Regions from separate parts of the Thermogemmatispora onikobensis genome, predicted to be linked through region 1. Evidence: riboswitches for the same ligand, from Rfam matches in the RefSeq annotation. Region 1 holds a riboswitch; the other holds the start of a gene.

Region 1 (9,999 bases):
GAGAGATCTCAATCTACGAGCAGGAGACCATACCACAGCTCGCCCTGCCCAACCAGAGCCAGGGGGCAGCCTTCCCCCCAGGCGAGGGAGAGGCACCTGCCAGCTCATCGCCTGCCTCAAGCCCGTCTCCAGCTCCAGACGCGAGCGGAAGCGCCCTGGAACAAGCAGGAGAGCTGCATCAGCAGGCCAGCGAGCTGGAGGAGGTAGAAGCCTCAGCCACGCCCGCTCTTCTCTGGAACGAGCAGCCTACGTTAGTGAGCGAGAGCGTCAGGCCAGCATCCGGCAGCCCAGCCGCTCTTCGCGGTAGTCAGGGCGTGAGCTATTGGCGCGAGGCCAGTCAGGGACGCTGGATTCTCATGGGGGCGGTCAGCCTCCTGGTCATCCTGAGCCTGCTCATCATCCTGCTCCTGCCACTGCTCTCAGCCGGCCTGTGGCGCCAAACAGCCCAACAGACTCCCACGATCTCCACAAGCACCGCCATTGTCACGGTGACCTCAACGCCGTCGCCCCTGCCCAGTCCGACACCTTCACCCTCACCTACAGCGACACCCACGCCCACACCCAGCCCTACGCCCAGCCCGACCCCGCGTCCCACGCCCACACCCACCCCTACGCCCACCCCTCCGCTGCTGGCCGTCAGTCCAGCCCAGCTCAACGGACCAAACAGCTGCAGCCATGAGAGCTTCACCTTCCGCTGCCAGGTCACGCTCTCGCTCTCCTCCGCAGCCAGCGATACCACCCAGTGGTCGGCCAGCAGCTCAAACGTCCGCGCCTTCTTCGCGCCACAGCAAGGCTGGCTAGAGCCTGGCAGTCAACAGCAAGTCACGATCTACATCTACGCCTCCTGCCCGCGTCAGGGCCTGCTGCTCTTTCGCACCCAGGATGGCACCTCGGCGCAGGTCACCTGGACCTGCTAGCGCCAGCCAGGAGATCCCCGGCTGTCCCCGGCAGAGCCAACAGTAAAGCGCCGCCAGGCTGCTGCCCCTGCGCCATCCGCCGCTCCTCCAGGGGGAAGCGCCTCCCTTACTGATAACGCAAGGCCTCGATCGGCGTGACCCGCCCCGCCTGCCAGGCCGGCAGGAGCGCCGCCACCAGCGAGGCCATCAGAGCCAGACCGATGATGAAGGCCAGTTGGCCCCAGGGAATGACAAAGACCAGGCCAGTCTGATAGCGCTCAAAGAAGTTGGCAGCGAACAGATTGCTCGCCAGCAGCAAACCCAGCACGAGACCGATCAAACTGCCGAGCACCGCCACCAGAACGGACTCCCCCAGGAAGGCCGTCCTGATCAAACGACGGCTGCACCCGAGCGCGCGCAGCATCCCAATCTGTTGACGCCGCTCAATCACGGCGCGCGTCCCCGTAATGGCCAGGGCCGCTACCCCTAGCAAGAGGGCCAGCCCGACAATGCCGATCATGATATCGCTGAGAAGGATGCGCGGCCCACGCACTTCCCAGATGGCATCTTCCAAAACGGTCGTCTCAAGGCCCTCGTCGAGAAAGGCCGAGCCAAGCTGCAAGGCCAACGCTCGCTTATCCTGACCTGGCGCCACCTTAAAGTAATACGCCTGGACTTCGGGATTGTTCGGAGCGGGTGCAATTGAACCATAGAGTCGCTGCGATATGTAGAGTCCGAAATGATCTCCATTGCTATTATCAACCACACCAATAATGGTGAGCTTGGCGACCGAGGCATTGAGCAAGGCAGAAAGACCATCACCCCCCGGCGAGCGCGTCACCCAGAGGCTTTGCGGCGTGAAGCTCGTTTCTCCCAGCGAGATCCCACTGAGGGCAAAGGTATAGTAAGGATCGAGGCCGGGCGGCGTGAGCGGGGCTCCAGCCTCACTGGCCGTCGGCGCCGAGGGATCATAAACCCCAGGCGAACCACGGGCCCCCAGGCTGGCCGCCAGGGCACTGCTGTCAATCAAGGCGTAGTTCGGATGCTCTTGCAGCGCCTCCCAGACAGCGGCATCACTGTTGAAACCCCGCGCGCGCGCCACCAAATGCAAACCATAGCCCTGGAGAAAGCCCCCACTGATCACCTGAGCCGGATAGAGCCGCCAGGCCGGCTGAGAGGCTGTCGGCTGAATGACCCCCACCAGCGTCGTGGTGCGCACCCCGATGGCGCTGAAAGCCCCAGGATCAATGCCATGCCGCGCCAGCATGGCCCGCAATTGCTCATCAGGGGCCTCTTTTCCCTGACTGGACAACAAGGGCCGAAAGTAGGGAATGGCCTGAATATCGTAGCCGCCGGTCTGCAGATTAATGTCGGTGTAGCTGTGCTGCATGGCCGCCGTGATCACGGTCATCACGGTCAAAGCAAAAACAACCAGGCTGAACATCATCACGCTCAGCCCCATGCGAAAACGATAGTGCAGCGGATAGGAGGCCATCAGACGGGCCAATAGATGCAGACGTGGACACACGCGCGAGAGCGCCAGCAGCGGCTTGACCAGCAGCTCGCCGTTGGCAACAAGGGCCCAGACAATCCCCAGTGTCATCATAAAACCAGCCAGAAAGAAGACTTCGATGCTGGAGCGAAAACGCACCAGGCCCAAGGAGGCGAAGAGGTCGAAAGGAACAGCCCAGTAGGCACAGATGAGCAGGCCAGCAATGGCCGGCACCAGCCGCTCGCCGAGACGACGAACCTGCGGCTTGTACCTGGCAGGACTAAAAGCCACCATGCCGGTCTTGAGAAACAGACAGCCACCAATGACCAGGAGCGAGAGGCCCAGGGAGAAGGGAGCTACCAGGCGCTCTGTCAGACCATAGGAGAGCAGCCCGAGGCCCACCAGTAACGGAAGCAGGCCCGCGAGGACCAGGGCCCGCCCGCTCTCGATGAGCAGCTCGCTGAGATAGCTGAGCAGGCGACGACTGCGCTGACGCAGCGCCTTCCCCACCAGCCCAAATAGCTCCCTCAGCTCCGCCAGCGTGCGCGATCGCCGCTCGGGCTCCGGCAGATTGCGCAGAGCCTCCACCACGGTCATACGACTCACTAGCCAGGCAGAGACCGTCACAGCGCAGAAGGTGAAGATGGCACCAAGACAGTAGGCGATGAGCAGACTGCGCGGCTGAAAGGTCAGCTTGAGCGGAAAGTCGAAGCGCTCCAGCACCGGCCCGAGCAGCAGCACCAGCAAGGCCCCAATGGCCACGCCAAGCGCCAGGCCGATGAAGGAGGCCAGCAAATCGTAGATCGCCCCTTCGAAGAGGAAGGTCAAGACCAGATGACGACGCAGTACCCCAACAGCCCGGGCCATGCCCATCTCAACCCTCCGTTCCGCCGCCAACAGCACGAAGATGAGAAAGATGAGCAGCATCCCAATGGCCACAATAAAGAGGGTGAATAACACGAAGATGCGCGAGAAAATGTCTTGCGCCTTCTCCGAGTTGAGAATAGCGAGCTTCTTGACCTCAATGACATGGACGTTGCGCGGGATGAGCCGCTCTAGCTTCTCTTCGACGCGATCGGAGATGGCAATGCTATCAGGTCCATCGCTCCCGCGATTGGCCACGAAAATCTGCGTGATGGCCTCGCCGCACTGCTCAATTCGCCGAAAGAGCTGCACCTGACTGACAATGAAAGGCGTTTCGCCTATCATGCCGCTGCTATCGGCAATAGCACGCACACGCACCTCATAGCGCTGCCCTGGCCAGCGCTGTGAGTAGAGATAGAGGCGATCGCCCGCATGAGCGTTTAAAAGCTGCGCCAGTGTCCGATTCAGATAGACCTCGTTGCGACCCAGCGAGGTGAGATGTAAACGGCCCTTGCCATCCTCGGCCACAATCCCCCCAAATCCATCCTCGCTACCTGGCAGAGCAGCCAGAGCTGTTACAGCCGAGCGCACCTGACGCGAGGTCTGATCGGCCACCAGCAGGTCATGTTCCATAATGGCCGCCCCCAGGGCCGCAATGTCGGGGTCGTCACGCAGCTGCGCCCGCAGGCGATAATAGACTGCCTCGTCGAAGAAGCCCAGATCACCAGAGCCACCCTCGATCGTCTCATCAACGTTGCCCACATTGTAGGTCGCCACACTGCGCACCGCGCCTGTCATAACATCACCGGTTGCCAGGGCGCTAGAGAGCAGCGTAGTCGACAGCATGAGCGCGAAGATGATCAGCATCATCTGCGTGCGCCGCCGCGGGATGTTGCGCACACCGATCTTAAAAAAAAGCCGATTGCCCAGCGCCAGTACCAGAACCAGCGCCACAATCGCCAGGGTAATGGTCAGCAGGATTGTGCTGAGCGTATCTAGTGGGATGCCAAAAAGTTCCGTCATGCCACGTTCTTGCAAACTGACTGAGCCTGTCCGATACCTCCTGTCACAGCTGCCCTCCTCCGTGGCAGCCTGCCTTACTGCTTATCTGCCGGGTCACACACACTACCGGCCTCTGTCGCTCAAGCGGCGCCAGGCCGCGCCCTGTCTCAGCGCAAAGCCTGATAAAAGAGATCAGCCAGAGCTACGTAGCCGATGACGCTCGGATGGAGGCCATCGTCACTCACGTACTCGGGATGGCGGGCCAGATTGTAGCGCTGCTGCGACAGATCAACGAGGATCAGATGGTGCCTCCTGACATTATCAGCAATGGCAGCGTTATACAGCTGGATCTGAGAGCGTAGCCATTGCTGATCGAACGAGCGGAAGTGCGGAAGCAGCGTCAGGTCAGGCACATTGGCGATGGCGATCTTCGCTCGCGGCGCCCCTGCCTGCAGGCGCGAGAGGAGCAGATCCAGATCGCGCGCGTAGGCCGTCACCGGTACCTGATCGGCCAAATCGTTCACGGCCAGCCAGATCGTCACGATGTCAGGATGGACATCGAGCGCGATGGGCAGCTCCAGACGCAGGGCCTGATGGAGATGAATCCCAGGAATGCCGAGGTTGACCAGGTGAACGGAGGGGCCAAGCTTGTGAGCCAGGTCGATGGGCCAGTTATCGGCGTAGGGATCAGCCGTGCCAAAACCAAAAGAGTCGGAAGCGCCAATGGCGACGTAGATAAGACCTTTATGAAAGGTTCCCAGCTCGTCGGTAGCAACGGGCGCTTCACTCGTCGGGCCGCAGGCGCCAAGCAGGCAGAGGCCGCAGAGGAGGCTGACCAACAGCCACAGGTTGGCCATCGGTCGAGATAAACGACCCGACCACGATCCAGGCCACCAAGACCCTGCCGCTGGCCAGGGCCGCTGCAGTAGGCTATCCTTGCCTTTACTACTGTCAGACCTGGGCCGGCTGACGCCAGCCCAGCGAGTCCAATCCTTCGCTGTCATCCTCATGCCCAGGCACGGATCTTTGAGATTTCCTCTAGTGCAATGACAATCTGCCTCTCTATGCGGATTATATCATCTCTTTGAATATCATACTATGTCAAATTATCGACATCAACGGGCGTGTCGAGAGAGCAGCCAGGGGAAAAAGTATGCGGTGCAGGGGGAGAGAGGAAGGAAGCCCCGAGAGAGCGAAGAGAAAGGCCCCAACAGGGAGCCGTGAGATGGCTCCCTGGCCAGCCTTGAGTGGGCAAGCCCAAGTCGGGCCTCCCGCAGGCCGGTGTTGCAGACTGATGTTCAGGGCCTCTCAGCGCGGCTTCAGGCAGCTAAGATGGCTTGCGGCCTTCGGCCTGAGCAAAGGCCGCCTCCGTTTTAGCCGCCATAATGAAGTCATTTTGATGCAACCCGCCCACGGCGTGGGTCCAGAAGGCGACCTTCACCTGCCCCCATTCGGTCACCAGCTGCGGGTGATGATCCTGTTCTTCAGCAAGAGCGCCAACCCTATCCGTAAACGCGAGAGCGTGCGCGAAGTTATCAAAATGGAAAGTCTTTTCAATGCGCTTGATTCCATCCACCTCGGCCACCTGCCAGCCCGGGAGCTGAGCCAGCAAATTCTTGATCTCAGCATCGGACAAAGCTGGCTCGCCGCCGCGACAAGGGACACAGCGCATCTGAGCCAAATCCTGCATAGGTACCTCCCTCCCGTCTTTCCTTGTGGGGAACCTGACGAACAACAACACGCACGGAAACAAGGTCGAGCAAGCACATAAGCGAGGCCGCTCTCGCGAGAGACAGACCTGTCAGTGTTCAGTATAGCCGAGGAGGTCTCACTCCCGCCACTGCCAAAAAAGGAGAGCGTCCGAGCCATTCCACCTCTGCCTGCTGGCGGACCCACCTGCCCGCCCCCAGGACCGGTGGCTGGCCCGGCACGCTCCCCCAACATTCCCGACCACCCTTAACCTCCCTGAAGGATCGCGCCACACATACGGAAAGAGCTTCCCATTCCCGGCGCTGACTGCCACTCAGCCTCAGCGCTCAGCCGTCCCTAGTGATCCCCTAGCATCCTGCGGGCCAGCGCAACACTATCAACTTGGTACCTGCCCGCGGCCAGACGCACCCTCAGCGCCGCCACTCGCTCCGCGCGTTCCTGTTCGACCAGGGCCGCCAGCTCTGGCCCGGAGAGCGCTGTCTCGCCTGGGTGCAGCTGCGCCTCACCAGGTGCCCCGTGTCCGTCTGGCCCGCTACCAACAGGAGAGGAACGCCGCCTGCGAGGCAGCGCAGGCCGCAGATAGCGCTCATCGTCACGCTCGCGCTCGCCCAGCCAGGGCCGCCAACCGGCCCCTTTGTCCTGCAGAGATGTGGGCTGCCAGCTCTGCCCCGATGCACTGGCCTGGGCCGCGTCAACCCTTGAGAGCGCTGCCCGGCTGCGCCTCGACCCTCCGCCCGCCCGAGTCACTTGCCGAATGCGCATGGTGATCAGGACTCCTCTCTTTCTTCGATCACTGCGTCGCCAGCAATAGCCAACGGAGCGCTTGCCACGGGCACCGGCGACGGAACGCCTTCGCTCCCCAGCAGGGGGCCTATGCCTCTTTCCAGTGTAAAAGCCGGAACCCGCCCCAGGTAAGGGGTATTTGTCGCTAATTCGAGAGACCAGAAGTCCCTGATTCCTATCGCCTGCCCAGTGCCGTGGCCTGACCTGGCCTGGCCTTCCTTCTACTTTCGCTGCCCGCTTCCTCTCGCTTACTGGCAATAGGCTGGCAGGGAGCCGCTAAAGACTTGCGGGTGCAGCAGTTGGGCCAGGCACTGCAGACCATCGACGAGGCGCGGCCCCGGACGCTGCATCAGATCGGTATTGAGATGATAGACATGGCGTAGCTTGAGCGCAGTAATCTGGCCCCAATTGGAACGGCGATAGACCAGTTGCGGATCACCGCCATAGCGCGGGTCCTCGGTCAGAATAATGTATTGGGGATTGGCGCGGATCACCGCCTCATCGGTGACCTGGGGATAGCCGCCATTGCTCGTATTATCATGGAAGACATTGACTGCATTAGCCTCCTGCAGCAGCTCATCGCCAAACGTCCCACCGCCAAAGACATAGGGCTTGCCAGGCGTGCTATCATCGGCTTCCAGCATTACTGTGGGCGCCGTCGTTCCTTTCACCGCCTGGCGGATCTGAGCAATGCGCTGCTGCAGCTGCCTGACCAGCGCATCCGCGGCGCTCTCCGTGAAGGTCAGGCGCCCAACGGTCTGAATCTCAGCCAGCATCAGCGCAATCGTATTGTCTGGCAAATCAACCACATGCACGCCCAGACGCACCAGTTGCGCATCGTACTTCTCCGTGAGGCCACCGGAGCTGAGCACCAGGTCGGGATGCAGCGCCACAATCCGCTCTACATTATAGTTGCCGTTGGCATCCGAGATACGCGGGAGTTGGGTCAGTTGCGACGGGTAGTCCGTATAGTAGTCGACCGCCACAATCCGGCTCTCCAGGTGGAGTGCAGCCAGAATCTCGCTCATGTTGGGCACCAGGGAAATAAGGCGCTGCGGGGCCGTCTTCGGGAAGACCACCGGCGTGCCATAGATATCGCGTACCACTGTTGGCGTGGGGCTTGGCCGCGCCGCGCTGCCGCTACTCTGGCTCTGTCCACAGGCGGCAAGCAAGAGCAAGCCCACAACCAATAAACACGGGAACAGCCGTCGGGAGATGACAAGGATGCGCATAAAGCTCACTCCTCCACAGCAAAAGATAGCCGTCCATTGTCACCTCGCGTAGAGGGGGCGCAACCACAACACAAAAGGACCGGAGAAGCAGCGGGTCAGCTCGCTTTGGTGGTTGATAGTCCGCCTGCTCCTTTGACGCGAAGGAACATGGGCCACTGGCATCAGGCAGGTCTCCTGGCTTCTGGCTCAAACGCACCTTGACGCGCCTTCCCATTCCCTGGCCTGGCCCGCAGACGTAAAGATACAGGCTTACACAGGAACAGTGGCTTGCTTGCTTGTTATTTACCTGGTCGCACCCGCCCGCAGTGGGGAGCGAACGGGCCGTCAAAGTGCTCGCCAGTCACAGTAGCGCGACTGCGCCGGATTCTCACCGGCTTCCCTATTCTGCCGGAAATGAGCGCAAACATTTCCGGCCACCTGATGCATCGCACGTTTCACTGCTGGCAGAGGAAGTATATGCAAGAGGCTGCCTGGCTGTCAACCCAGGGCGGTCGCCGTTCCGGGACAAGAGCGCCCTCCTTCTCGCTGGGAGACCCTTAGAAGGCCACCGCTTCAGCTCCCAGGTGAGCCGCAACCAGCTCGCGCAGGCGTGCGGCATTGCGCAGCGCATACCCCTCGCTATCATTATTGAAATAGGCATAGCACTCGCGCCCCTTCCCGGCCTCTCTGCTCAACCACTCGGCCCAGAAAACCAGCTCCGTCTCGCCGAAGCAAGGACCGGCCTGCCCGCTGTGGAAGCGCACATAGCGAAAGGCCGCCGTTGCTGGCAGATCTACGGGCGTGGGCAGCTCTCCCCCAACTGCCAGCACCAGGGCGCAGCCCGCCCCCGCCAGCAGAGCACCCAAGCGCTCACCCTCGACCCCTCGTAACCAGGAAGGGTCACGAAACTCAAAAGCCACCGCCAGCCCGCGCGGTAGCAATCGAAGAAAGTCCGCCAGACGCCCCAGGTCGCTCCGCCAGCGGGGCGGAAGCTGATAAAGCAGCGGCCCCAGGCGCTGACCCAAACCGCGCACCGCCTCCAGCAAGCGCGCCTGCGGCTCAGCCGCATCGCGCAGCCTCTTCATGTGCGTCAGATAGCGACTGGCCTTGACCGCGAAGCGAAAACGGGGATGAAAGCCCACCTGCTCGGCCCACAGAGCAAACTGCGAAGGCGAGGGCAGGCGATAGAAGCTCCTATTAATCTCGACCGTGGCAAAATGTCGGGCATAATAGGGCAGATACTCCTGTGCAGGCAAATCAGGCGGATAGAAGCGGCCCACCCAGTGCGGATAGAGCCAGCCAGAGGTACCAATCCAGACTGTCATCGCTCGGCCTCCCTCTCGCCTCGCCAGGCTCCCCAACCAAAGGAGCACGGTCTTTCCTGCATCGCGACCGGCAGTCAGCGCCAGGATCAGCCGGCCAGACAGGGCAGCCAGATCGTGCCAGTCTGGCCGATTTGACGACTTCCCCGTTCATTCTACACCTTCGCTCGATCGCTTGCATCTCCCGATGACCGTTCTCCAAGAGCCAATGCGCCCACCGCAGGCGCCGAAAGACTCCGCGACGGAGGAAGCCAATAAGCAGAGGGAACATCAGGAAGATACCAGACAGCCAGACAGACAATAGAGGTACAGCCAGCTCATCCCGCCCCAGAAGGCCAGGGGTCGGTCCAGCTTCAGGCCGCGACCTGTAGCACCTCGACCACGATGACACTCACATTATCATCGCCGCCGCCGTCGAGTGCCGCCTGCAGCAGACACTGACAAATCGTCACAGGATCAGCATTGAGGCCCAGCAGATGCTCAATCTGAGGATCGCGCACCATCTCCCACAAGCCATCTGAACACAGGAGCAGCTTATCGCCCCTCAGCAAAGGCACGGCAAAGACATCGACCTCGACCGCCGCACGATCCCCCAGGCAGCGATAAATCTGATTGCGCTGCGGATGACGATAGACATCCTCACGCGAAATAGAGCCTGCACTCAGTAAGCGCGCCACGACCGAATGATCTTGCGTGACCTGGGTCAGGCCCGTTGCCGG
Region 2 (9,999 bases), on a different contig from region 1:
CCATTGGTCTACGGTTCTCCTCCTAGGGTGCCTTACTTGCTGGTACATGGCCCGGCACCGGGGCCAGGCAGCAGCGGTTGGAGTGCATCACCGCCAGAGCGGCGCAGGCAGCGCCTGGCGCCTGGCTCACGCTTCCTGGGTGAGCCGGGCGCAGTCGTTTTACTGGCACGCTTCACACTCGTCGTCGAGAGAGCAGGCGGTGGCGGGGCTGGTCGCTGACGAAGGAGCCGGGAGTATCGACTCTGCGTCGTCGGGGTCAGTGCCCGAGGCCGGGCTGATCTCCTTGAAGGCTCCGCGCCTGATCTGGATGGTACTGGAGGGGCTGGTGTTCTTCATCCAGCGCGGCTGAATGCCCCAGCGATTGATATCGACCGTCGACTTCTCGACCTGGGTGGCGGCCAGGGTGCGCAGGTAGTAGGTGGTCTTGAGACCCTTCTTCCAGGCCCGCAGGTAGATCTCGTGCAGTTGCCTGCCGCTGGGCGAGGCCAGATAGAGATTGAGGGACTGCCCCATGTCGATCCATTTCTGGCGGCGGCTGGCGCACTCGATCAGCCAGCGTGGATCAATCTCGAAGGCCGTCAGGTAGCGCTGCTTGAGTTCCTCTGGTACCATCGGCAGCTCCTGGAGGGAGCCATCATAATACTTGAGGGCCTCCAGCATGTCGGTATTCCAGAGGCCGGCGGCCTTGAGATCGTTGACCAGGAAGGTGTTGACGGTAGTGAACTCACCCGACAGGGTGCTTTTGACGTAGAGGTTCTTGTAGATTGGCTCGATCGAGGGGCTGGCCCCAACGATGAGGGAGATGGTGGCAGTTGGGGCGATGGCCAGGACATTGCTGTTGCGCATGCCGTGCTGGCGGATGTGGGTCCGGACGGCCTCCCAGTCCATCGTCGTGCAGCGATCCATCTCCAGAGGTTCGCCGCGCTCCTGCTCCAGTAAGGCAATGGTATCGATGGGCAGCAGGCCGCGATCCCACTTTGAGCCGCGGTAGCTGGGGTAGGGGCCGCGCTCGGCGGCCAGCTCGCTGGAAGCCAGGATGGCGTAGTAGGAAATGGCTTCCATGCTGCGATCGGCAAACTCGACCGCCTCTTGTGAGGCGTAGCTGAGGCCCAGCAGGAAGAGCGCATCCTGGAAGCCCATGATGCCCAGCCCCACGGGGCGATGGCGCAGGTTGGCCGTGCGTGCCTCCGGGGTGGGGTAGTAGTTGATGTCGATGACGTTGTCGAGCATGCGCATGGCCGTTTGAATGGTTGACCGTAACTTTGCATGGTCGAGCTGACCATCGACGATGTGGGCCGCCAGGTTCAGTGAGCCGAGGTTACAGACCGCCGTCTCCTCTGCAGAGGTGTTGAGCAAGATCTCGGTGCAGAGGTTGCTGCTATGGATGACGCCGGCGTGGTCCTGGGGTGAGCGCACATTGGCCGGGTCCTTCCAGGTCAGCCAGGGGTGGCCGGTCTCGAAGAGGCGAGTCAGCATCTTGCGCCACAGCTCGACCGCCGGCAGGCGCTTGAAGAGGCGGATCTGCCCCTCATCGGCCAGGCGCTCGTAGTGCCGATAGCGCTCGGTGAAGGCGCGTCCATACAGCTCGTGCAGATCGGGAACCTCGTCGGGACTGAAGAGGGTCCACTGTTCTCCGCGCTCAACGCGCCGCATGAATTCGTCGGAGATCCAGCAGGCGGTGTGCAGATCATGGGTGCGACGTCGCTCATCGCCCGTGTTGCGCCGCAGATCGAGGAAGTCCTCGATGTCCAGGTGCCAGTTTTCCAGGTAGGCACAGACGGCCCCCTTGCGCTTGCCGCCCTGGTTGACGGCCACGGCGGTGTCGTTGACGACCTTGAGGAAGGGGATGACGCCCTGGCTGCGGCCATTGGTGCCACGAATGTGGGCGCCCAGAGCGCGCACGCGCGTCCAGTCGTTGCCCAGGCCGCCGGCCCACTTGGAGAGCAGGGCATTGTCCTGGATGCACTTGAAGATGTGCCAGAGGTCGTCATTGACCGTGGTCAGGTAGCACGAGGAGAGCTGCGGGTGAGAGGTGCCGGCGTTGAAGAGGGTGGGTGTGGCCGGGGTGAAAGAAAACTGCGAGAGGACCTCGTAGAACTCGGCGACGCGCTGCTCCTTGTGGGTCTCGTTGAGGGCCAGGCCCATCGCCACGCGCAGCCACAGCAGCTGCGGCAGTTCGAAGCGCTGCCCCTCATATTGCAGCAGGTAGCGGTCGTAGAGGGTCTGCAGGCCCGGATAGGTGAAGAGCAGGTCGCGCTCCGGACGGATGAGGGCCGCGATGCGTTCGAGGTCGAAGCCAGCCAGGCGGGGGTCAAGCAGCCCGGTGTCGATGCCACGCTGGATGTAGTGCGGCAGATAGCGCCGATAGGCGTTTTCCATGTCGGTAAAGCTGCAGGGGAGGTGCTCGTCCGGGCTGAGCGCTTCCCGATAGAGCGAGAGCAGCAGGATGCGGGCCGTGATGTAGCTGAAGGCTGGTTCTTGCTCGATATGGGCACGCGCCACCAGGAGCAGCGCCTGCCACAGCTCCGTTTCGGAGAGGCCGGCGCTCAAGGTGGCCTGGACCTCCTCCAGGAGCTGGGCGCGGTCAGCGCGGTCCTCAAAGCCGCGGCAGACCTCGGCGAGCACCTGCTCGGGGTCGATGGCCACGGGTGTGGCCGGGCGCGTCTGGTTCGCTGGGAATGACATGCCGTTTTCCCTCCTTGAGATGAAAAAAGCCTGTTCCCTCGACGGAAACAGGCTGACACGCACAGACAGCCTCGTGACTGAGCTGTCGGCTGGTCTCCCCTTTCACGCGAAGGGATCGAGCCAGATCCCACAGGTGGGCATTCGGGCTTAGCGCCTCCGTCCGCTGGCTGGCCTTCTCAGGCCAGCGAGTGCTGGTGATCTCTCCTCCGCACTTCGGATCTTTGTCGGCGGCGGGGATCGATCGGGACGGGGCAGCTTACCGCTGCGCGACAGCGCCGGATTCTCACCGGACTTCCCCCATCTTTCAGCGATGCCACGACAGCATCGCCCTGTGGGTGTCTTTCTCTCTTCGGTTGCCAATGAGCACAAGATATAGGCAGGTACGGGCGGTAAGATACCATATGTTGTGTCGGAAGTCAAGCAGGAAAGGCTGGCTCTCCCCTGGTACTTCTTTCCTGTTTTTGGGGTGGAGTTCAGGATGAGGCCCCACTGTAGTAGCGAATGGCAAAGCGCCAGAAGAGGCGCGAGGCCAGCAGTGCGAGGGCTGCGAGCAGGAGGGTGCCCGCCAGGACCAGCCAGGTGAGACGGGCGGTCAGGGCTTCGGCGGGCACGGTGACGGCGAAGGCTACCGGGACGACGAAGGTGAGGATGGCCCGCAACCAGCCGGGGTAGATGTTGACGGGCCAGCGCCCGGCCTCGTACATGCTCTCGAAGATGACCAGGATATTTTCCATGCGCACGTACCAGAAGGAGAGGGTGGCCAGGAAGAGCACAAAGCTATAGATGATGACGGTGCCAGCCAGCAAGGTCAGAGCGAAGGCCAGCAGCTGGAGCGGTCCGGGCACACTGCCGCGCCAGAGGGTGGCCCCTGCCAGCAGGGCCAGCCCCAGCAGAATGTCGAGGAGCTTCCAGATGTCAATCTGCTGGATGCTGGCGAGCAGCTGGGCGTCTTCGGGCTTGGTGAGCACGTAGTCGAGGGTTCCCTGACGAACCTGCTCAATGAGGCGGTTCATGCCGGGCATGATGATCATGTTGATGGCGCCCCCGATGAGGAAGTAGACGCCGATGAGGGTGAGCAGTTCGTCGGCGCTCCAGCCATTGAGGGCCCGGGTATAGGAAAAGACAACGCCGACGAAGGCCAGGGCCGTCCCCAGGTCGATGAGGGACTCGGCGACCTGGAGCCAGAAGCTGGCGCGATAGGCCAGCTCGCCCAGAAGACTGACGCGGAAAAAGGTCCACAGGAGACGCAGATAGGTACGCATGCGTGCTTTATCCTCCTACTGCCGTGTAGCGTTTGAGGCCCCGTCGCCAGGTGAAGCTGAGCAGGCCGAGGCCGATAAGCAGCCAGAGAAGCTGAGCGAGGAAGCCAGCGACCACGGACTGGGCGCTAAGGCCAGTGCTGAGCAACTGGGCCGGGAAGGCGACCATCCATTGGAAGGGGAGCCAGGCGGTGGCCGCTTGCAGCGGGGCTGGCAAGAAGGATAGAGGGAGCAGTTGCCCCGAGAGGAAGAGGACGACGACCACATAGAGCTGGTTGATGACATTGACCTGGGTCAGCCAGAAGGCCAGGAGGGCCAGGGTCCACTCCAGGGTGAAGCGCAGGGCGAAGGCCAGGAGCAGCGCCGGCAGGAAGGTAGCCAGGCTGGCGGGGCTGGGAGTGAAGCCAGCATGGAAGGCCAGCCAGAGGAGCAGCGTGACCAGTCCGATGACTGGTAGCATGAGGATCTTGTAGGCCAGGTGCTGGGCAATGTCGGCGTGGATGGGGTGGAGAGGTCGCAGCAGCAAAGGCGAGAATTCACCTTCGCGCACACGCCGGCTGAATTCCCAGAAGACCCAGGTCTGGGTGGCGTAGTTGACCAGCATGGTGGCGATGAAGTAGGCAGCGAAGCCAGAGGGGTTGTAGCCGTTCACTTCCCCGCCTTCGTTGCGGGCCACGGTCGACCAGACGCTGATCGAGACGGCTGGTCCCAGGGCAACCTCGATCAGCCAGATGACGAGGGCAGCGCGATACTGGAGCTGCTCGGCAATGGCCGTTTTGAGCTGCTGACGATAGACGGCGATGAGGTAGCGCATGGGCTTAGGGGACTTCCTCCTGGGTAAAGATTTGTTCGATGACGGCCTCGATAGGTGGGTCCTCGACGCTCAGGTCGATGACCGGCAGGTCCGTCAGCAGGCGAGCGGTGACGCGGGCGACCGCGCTTTTGGGCACACGCAGGCTGACCTGGTCCTCGCTTTGGCTGAGGACTTCGCCGTAGTGGTGCAGGTCGGCTGGCTCTTCCAGACGCACGATGATGGTCTTGTAGGGTGAGAAGCGCTCGACCAGGCGGGTGAGATCGCCGTCGAAGAGCATGGTGCCATGGTGGATGAGGATGACGCGCCGACAGAGGGCTTCGACGTCGGCCATGTAGTGGCTCGTCAGGAGTACTGTGGCCCCGGTGCGGCGGTTGTATTCGCGAATGAAGTCGCGGATGCGGCGCTGCATGACGATGTCGAGGCCGATGGTCGGTTCGTCGAGGAAGAGGACCTGGGGGCGATGGAGCAGGGAGCCGGCGATTTCGCATTTCATGCGCTCGCCCAGCGAGAGATTGCGCACGGGCTTGTGCAGCAGGGGGGCCAGCTCTAGCAGCTCCGTGAGTTCGTCCAGCATGCGACGGTACTGGGCCAGGGGAATGCGATAGATGGCCCGGTTCAGCTCAAAGGAGTCGATGACGGGGATGTCCCAGATGAGCTGGTGGCGCTGGCCCATGACCAGGGCGATCTGGCGCAAAAAGGGGCGTTCGCGTCGCCAGGGGAGGTAGCCCAGGACGTGGACATCGCCGGCGCTCGGGTAGAGCAGGCCAGCCAGCATCTTGAGGGTGGTGGTTTTGCCGGCCCCGTTGGGGCCGAGGAAGCCGACGATTTCGCCCGCTGCTATGCGGAAGGTCAGGTCGTCGACCCCAATGATTTCCTGCATCTGGCGTTGAAAGAGGGCGCGGAGGGCGGCACCCAGACCGGCCTCGCGCTCGTAGACGCGGTAGACTTTGCGTAAGTGGGCAACGTTGACTGCCGCTACGGCTGTCATAGTGTTTGCTCGCTCCTTCGTGTGGGAAGGCTTCTCTCCCTTCCTTGCATTGCATTTTTTCTGTCTGGCTTGAGTATAGCGGGTCTTGCTGGGAGGGCGTCAATGCGGGTCGGCGTCGGGGTCAGGTTGGGGGGTCTGCCGCGGTCCGGCTTGCTGGCGCTCCTGGGTGATGAGGCGCGCCAGCCCTGTGTGCAGCCGCTCGATGAGGGCCTCATCGGTGGCGGGATGGAGCAGGACGGCGCGCAGCCAGCGCTTGCCCTGGTAGAGGGGCAGGGAGAGAAAGATGCGCTCTTGCTCCAGCAGTGCCGCCTGCACCCGAGCGTTCAGGGCGTCGTGAGCTGTGGGGGCCAGCCAGGCTGGCTCGAAGCGGAAACAGAGGAGATTGGTCTCGGGAGCGTGGGCGAAGCGCAGATCGGGCAGAGTGCGCAGGTGCTCGTAGGCCAGGTTGGTCAGGCGACAGGCTTCCTCGACCAGCTGAGCGTAGCCGCGCCGCCCCAGGTGCTGGAGCGAGAGCCAGAGCTTGAGGATGTCGGCGTGGCGTGTGCCTTGCAGACCGATCTCGCCCAGATTGGGAGGAGCATCGGGGTCATCCTCCTCTGGGCGCTGGCGCATGTAGGGCGCCGGGATGCGGAAGGAGCGCATGAACAGCTCCTTATCGCGCAATAGAAGCATGGCGCAGGTTTTGGCTATGTAGAGCCATTTCTGTGGGTTGAAGGTCAGGGAATCGGCCTGCTCGATGCCGGCGAGCCGTTGGCGCAGGGGTCTGGAGAAGATGAGGGCGCCGCCGTAGGCCGCGTCGACGTGGAACCAGAGGCCATAGCGCTGGGCCACGTTGGCAATAGCGGCCAGGGGGTCAATCAGTCCGGCCACGGTGGTGCCGGCGGTTGCGACGACGCAGAAGGGGCGTTCGCCGCGCGCCTGGGCCTGCTCGATCAGCGAGGGGAGCTGGCGCACGTCGAGATGGCCGTTCTCGTCGGCTGGCACAGGGATGACGGCCTGGCTGCCCAGGCCGAGGAGCATGGCGGCCTTCTGGAGCGAGGTATGGGCGGCCTCGGAGGCGAAGAGCACGGGGCGAGAGTTGAGAGTGGTCAGGGCGCCGTCGTGCAGTCCGAGGACGTGGTTACGGGCAATGGCCAGGGCCTCCAGGTTGGCCAGACTGCCGCCACTGAGCAGGAGGCCGCCGGCCCGCGCTCCCAGCCCGAAGAGCTGGGCCAGTTCGCGCAGGGTGGCCCATTCGAGGCGTGAGAAGGCGGGCGACATCTCGACGCTGAGCATATTGTTATTGAGCGTTGCGCTCAGCAGGTCGCCAATGAGAGACATCGTCGTGGGCAGCGAGTCCATATGGCCGATGTAGCCGGGATGGGCGGCGTGCATGGAGGCAGTGACAAGCGTGCGCAGATGGGCCAGCAGCTCTGGCGTGGGCAGGCCCTGCTCCGGCAGTGAGGGTGCCGGCAGGGGAGGCTGCCCACCTGGCAACGGCGGCAGGTCAACGGTGTGGGTTGCGTCGTCCAGGGCCAGGCGCAGGGCTTCTTCCAGGAGCGGTACCACAGTCTGGCGGTTGCTGCCGTCGGGTGCGATGAAGGCTGAGATCGGGAGGTTCGAGAGATTCATAGCGGTATGGGTTCGCTCCTCTCACAGAGAAAAGATCATAGCCAGCAGAGAAGGCTGAGGGAGGGAGGTGCGATGGCTATTCCCTCAGCCTTCTATTGTGCCCCTGGCCAGTCGAAGTGGCAAGGTCCAATGCCGGGCAGGCAGGACAGGCGGGCCAGGCTAGCGGGCGATGATCTCCAGGGTGCGCCCGGTACTGCGGGGGCCGAGCAGGGCGACGTCCAGGCAGAGAAGGACGAGCAAGACGGCCTCGCCGGCGAAGACCGCGACTGGCCCCAGCGATTGGAGCACGGGCAGAGCGGCGAAGGGCAGGATGGCGCTGACCAGGCGGCTCAGGCTGTAGGCGATGCCGACCGCGGTGCCGCGCATGCGGGTGGGGAAGATCTCGGCCTGGTAGATGTGGAAGGCGTTGGAGAAGATGTTACTGACGGTGGTGAGGAGGAAGCCCGAGATGACCAGGACAATGGCGGAGGTGGCGAAGCCGAAGCTGAGGCCGAAGAGGGCGATCAGGAGGGCCGAGACGACGATCAGCCATTTGCGCTCAATGCGCTCGACGAGGAAGATGGAGATGAAGGAGCCGAGGGGGTAGCCCAGGAAGCTGAGGGCGGTGTAGCCCAGCGAGCTGACGACACTGAAGCCTTTGGCGGTGAGGACGACGGGGGCCAGGGAGCCAAAGCCGTAATAGCCGACGGTCTGGAGGATCTGGAAGATCCAGAGCATGATGGTGCGTTTGGCGTAGACGCCGCTGAAGATCTCGGCGATGGTAGCCCGCGTCTGTGGCTCGACGATGACCGGCTGCGGCTCTGGTAGCTCTTTGAGACCGTGCTCGCGCATGATTTGCTCTTCCATGCTGGCGAGGGCGGCGTTGGCGGCAGCTTCGTCCTGACGGATTTCGTGCCAGCGCGGCGATTCGGGCAGGTTGCGGCGCAGGAGCCAGACGATCAAGGCACCGAGCGAGCCGACGATGAGGAGCCAACGCCAGCCGTCCAGGCCGAGGAAGCTGCCTTTGACGACGAAGCGCCCGACGAAGCCGGCCAGGGGGACACCAAAGAAGCCCAGGGTGTAGCACCAGGCGGTGTAGCGTCCGCGGGCATGGCGCGGGATCATTTCGCCCATGTAGATGTCCGTCAGGGGTGGCTCGGCTCCCAGGCCGATGCCAGCCAGGAAGCGAAAGATGACGACCCAGATGAAGTTTGGGGCGAAGGCGGCGATGAGGGAGAAGAGGGAGTAGATCAGCAGGTCAATCATGTACATGCTGCGCCGCCCGATGTAGTCGGAGACGACGCCCAGGACGATGGCACCAATGAACATGCCGAAGAAGCCGGAGCCGATGATGAGGGCGGTCTCGAAGGTGGAGAGGTGGAAGAGGGGGGTGAGGACGGCCCCAAGCAGGCCGCCCAGGAAGATGTCGTAGAGGTCAAAGAAGGTGCCGATGCCTAGCACGAAGCTGAGCCTGCGGTGCAGTGAGGAGAGGGGCAGGCGATCGATGCGTGAGGCTACGGTAATGCGACGTTCTGCTGCTTCCATGAGCGCTTTGCCTCCATTGCAGTGATGGTGAACGTGCGCGTACTCAGCGCACTGCACGTGCTCGGCGCACTGCAGGCTACTCGGGGCACTGGTCGCCAGCGAGTAGCCAGGGCTCGCCCGCCAGTGGGCGCCGTGGCAATGAGTGCCTTGCCTGATGTGCTGCTGCTGCTTCTGTGGAGTTGTGGGAGTTGTCGCGCTTGAGGGGGTCTCACCTCCTTCTGGCCCGTTGCTGTGGCTTCCGCCATTCCTCACGCTCCCACTGGTTTTCATTGTACCTTCTCTCTCCCCATATGTCCATATGGAGATAGGTCTGTGGAGCGTGTGGGCGGTACGACCTCTGTCGGGGCCTGCTGATGAGGGCTTGTATTTGCGGGCGCGTGTTGCTGTGCTATAGTAATAGATTGTGCTCACTGGGAGTGGGTAGGTGGGTGGGTGGGTGGGCACGCAGCCGTCATCGATCAGGCCAGGCGCTTCTGCCCGGCTGGTCTGGTGGGAGAGGGCTGACAGAGACTTCCCCGGAGGGAGGCATCAGTTCGGGAGTGGTGGCAGAACTGATCTGGCAGCAGAAGCATAATCCCTTTGCGGCGGGGCTGCCGCCGGCCCCGCGCCTGCAGACCTGCGAGCGCATTCCGGCTCTGGCTGGTCCCGGTTCTGCAGTCGAGGCCGAGGCGGTGGCTGAGTGGGAGAATCGTCTGATCCAGGGTGATAAGCGGCTGGTGCTGCCGGCCTTGCTGGCGGAGTTTGCCGGGGCTGTTGATCTGATCTATATCGATCCTCCCTTTATGAGCGAGCGGACCTATCGCGGGGGCCGGGGCCTGGCCTATGACGATCGCTGGCAGGGCAATCTGGATGGGTATCTGCAGTGGCTCTATGAGACGTTCTTGCTGCTCTATCGTCTGTTGGCCCCTCATGGGAGCCTCTATGTGCACCTGGACTGGCGCGCCGTTCATTTTGCTCGCCTGCTGCTGGATGAGGTCTTTGGGGAAGCAGCTTCCGCTGGTGGCGGTTTCCAGAATGAGATTATCTGGCATTATCATTCCGGCGGACGGCCCCGGCGCTCCCGGGGGTTTGCGCGGAAGCATGATACGTTGCTGCTCTATACGCGCTCGCGTCAGTAT

Evidence for each region. A riboswitch is a leader RNA that binds a small molecule or an ion and turns the genes downstream of it on or off. The one in region 1 is predicted to bind cobalamin.
Region 2: another riboswitch for cobalamin. It lies ahead of BGC09_RS17060 (ribonucleoside-diphosphate reductase subunit alpha); the one in region 1 lies ahead of BGC09_RS05030 (ABC transporter substrate-binding protein).

Annotation. Positions count from the first base shown of each region.
Region 1 is NZ_BDGT01000007.1:58,093-68,091, reverse strand. It holds gene BGC09_RS05055 (serine/threonine protein kinase) at 1-917, shown strand, start outside; gene BGC09_RS05050 (ABC transporter permease) at 1,024-4,275, opposite strand; gene BGC09_RS05045 (SGNH/GDSL hydrolase family protein) at 4,422-5,111, opposite strand; gene BGC09_RS05040 (4a-hydroxytetrahydrobiopterin dehydratase) at 5,582-5,944, opposite strand; gene BGC09_RS05035 (flagellar biosynthesis anti-sigma factor FlgM) at 6,301-6,726, opposite strand; gene BGC09_RS05030 (ABC transporter substrate-binding protein) at 6,996-7,979, opposite strand; cobalamin riboswitch at 8,127-8,415, opposite strand; gene BGC09_RS05025 (DUF72 domain-containing protein) at 8,516-9,283, opposite strand; gene BGC09_RS05020 (PP2C family protein-serine/threonine phosphatase) at 9,634-9,999, opposite strand, start outside.
Region 2 is NZ_BDGT01000044.1:8,239-18,237, reverse strand. It holds gene BGC09_RS17065 (ribonucleotide-diphosphate reductase subunit beta) at 1-4, opposite strand, end outside; gene BGC09_RS17060 (ribonucleoside-diphosphate reductase subunit alpha) at 160-2,685, opposite strand; cobalamin riboswitch at 2,801-3,033, opposite strand; gene BGC09_RS17055 (ABC transporter permease) at 3,159-3,947, opposite strand; gene BGC09_RS17050 (ABC transporter permease) at 3,955-4,758, opposite strand; gene BGC09_RS17045 (ABC transporter ATP-binding protein) at 4,763-5,746, opposite strand; gene BGC09_RS17040 (pyridoxal phosphate-dependent decarboxylase family protein) at 5,846-7,357, opposite strand; gene BGC09_RS17035 (MFS transporter) at 7,517-8,881, opposite strand; gene BGC09_RS17030 (DNA methyltransferase) at 9,421-9,999, shown strand, end outside.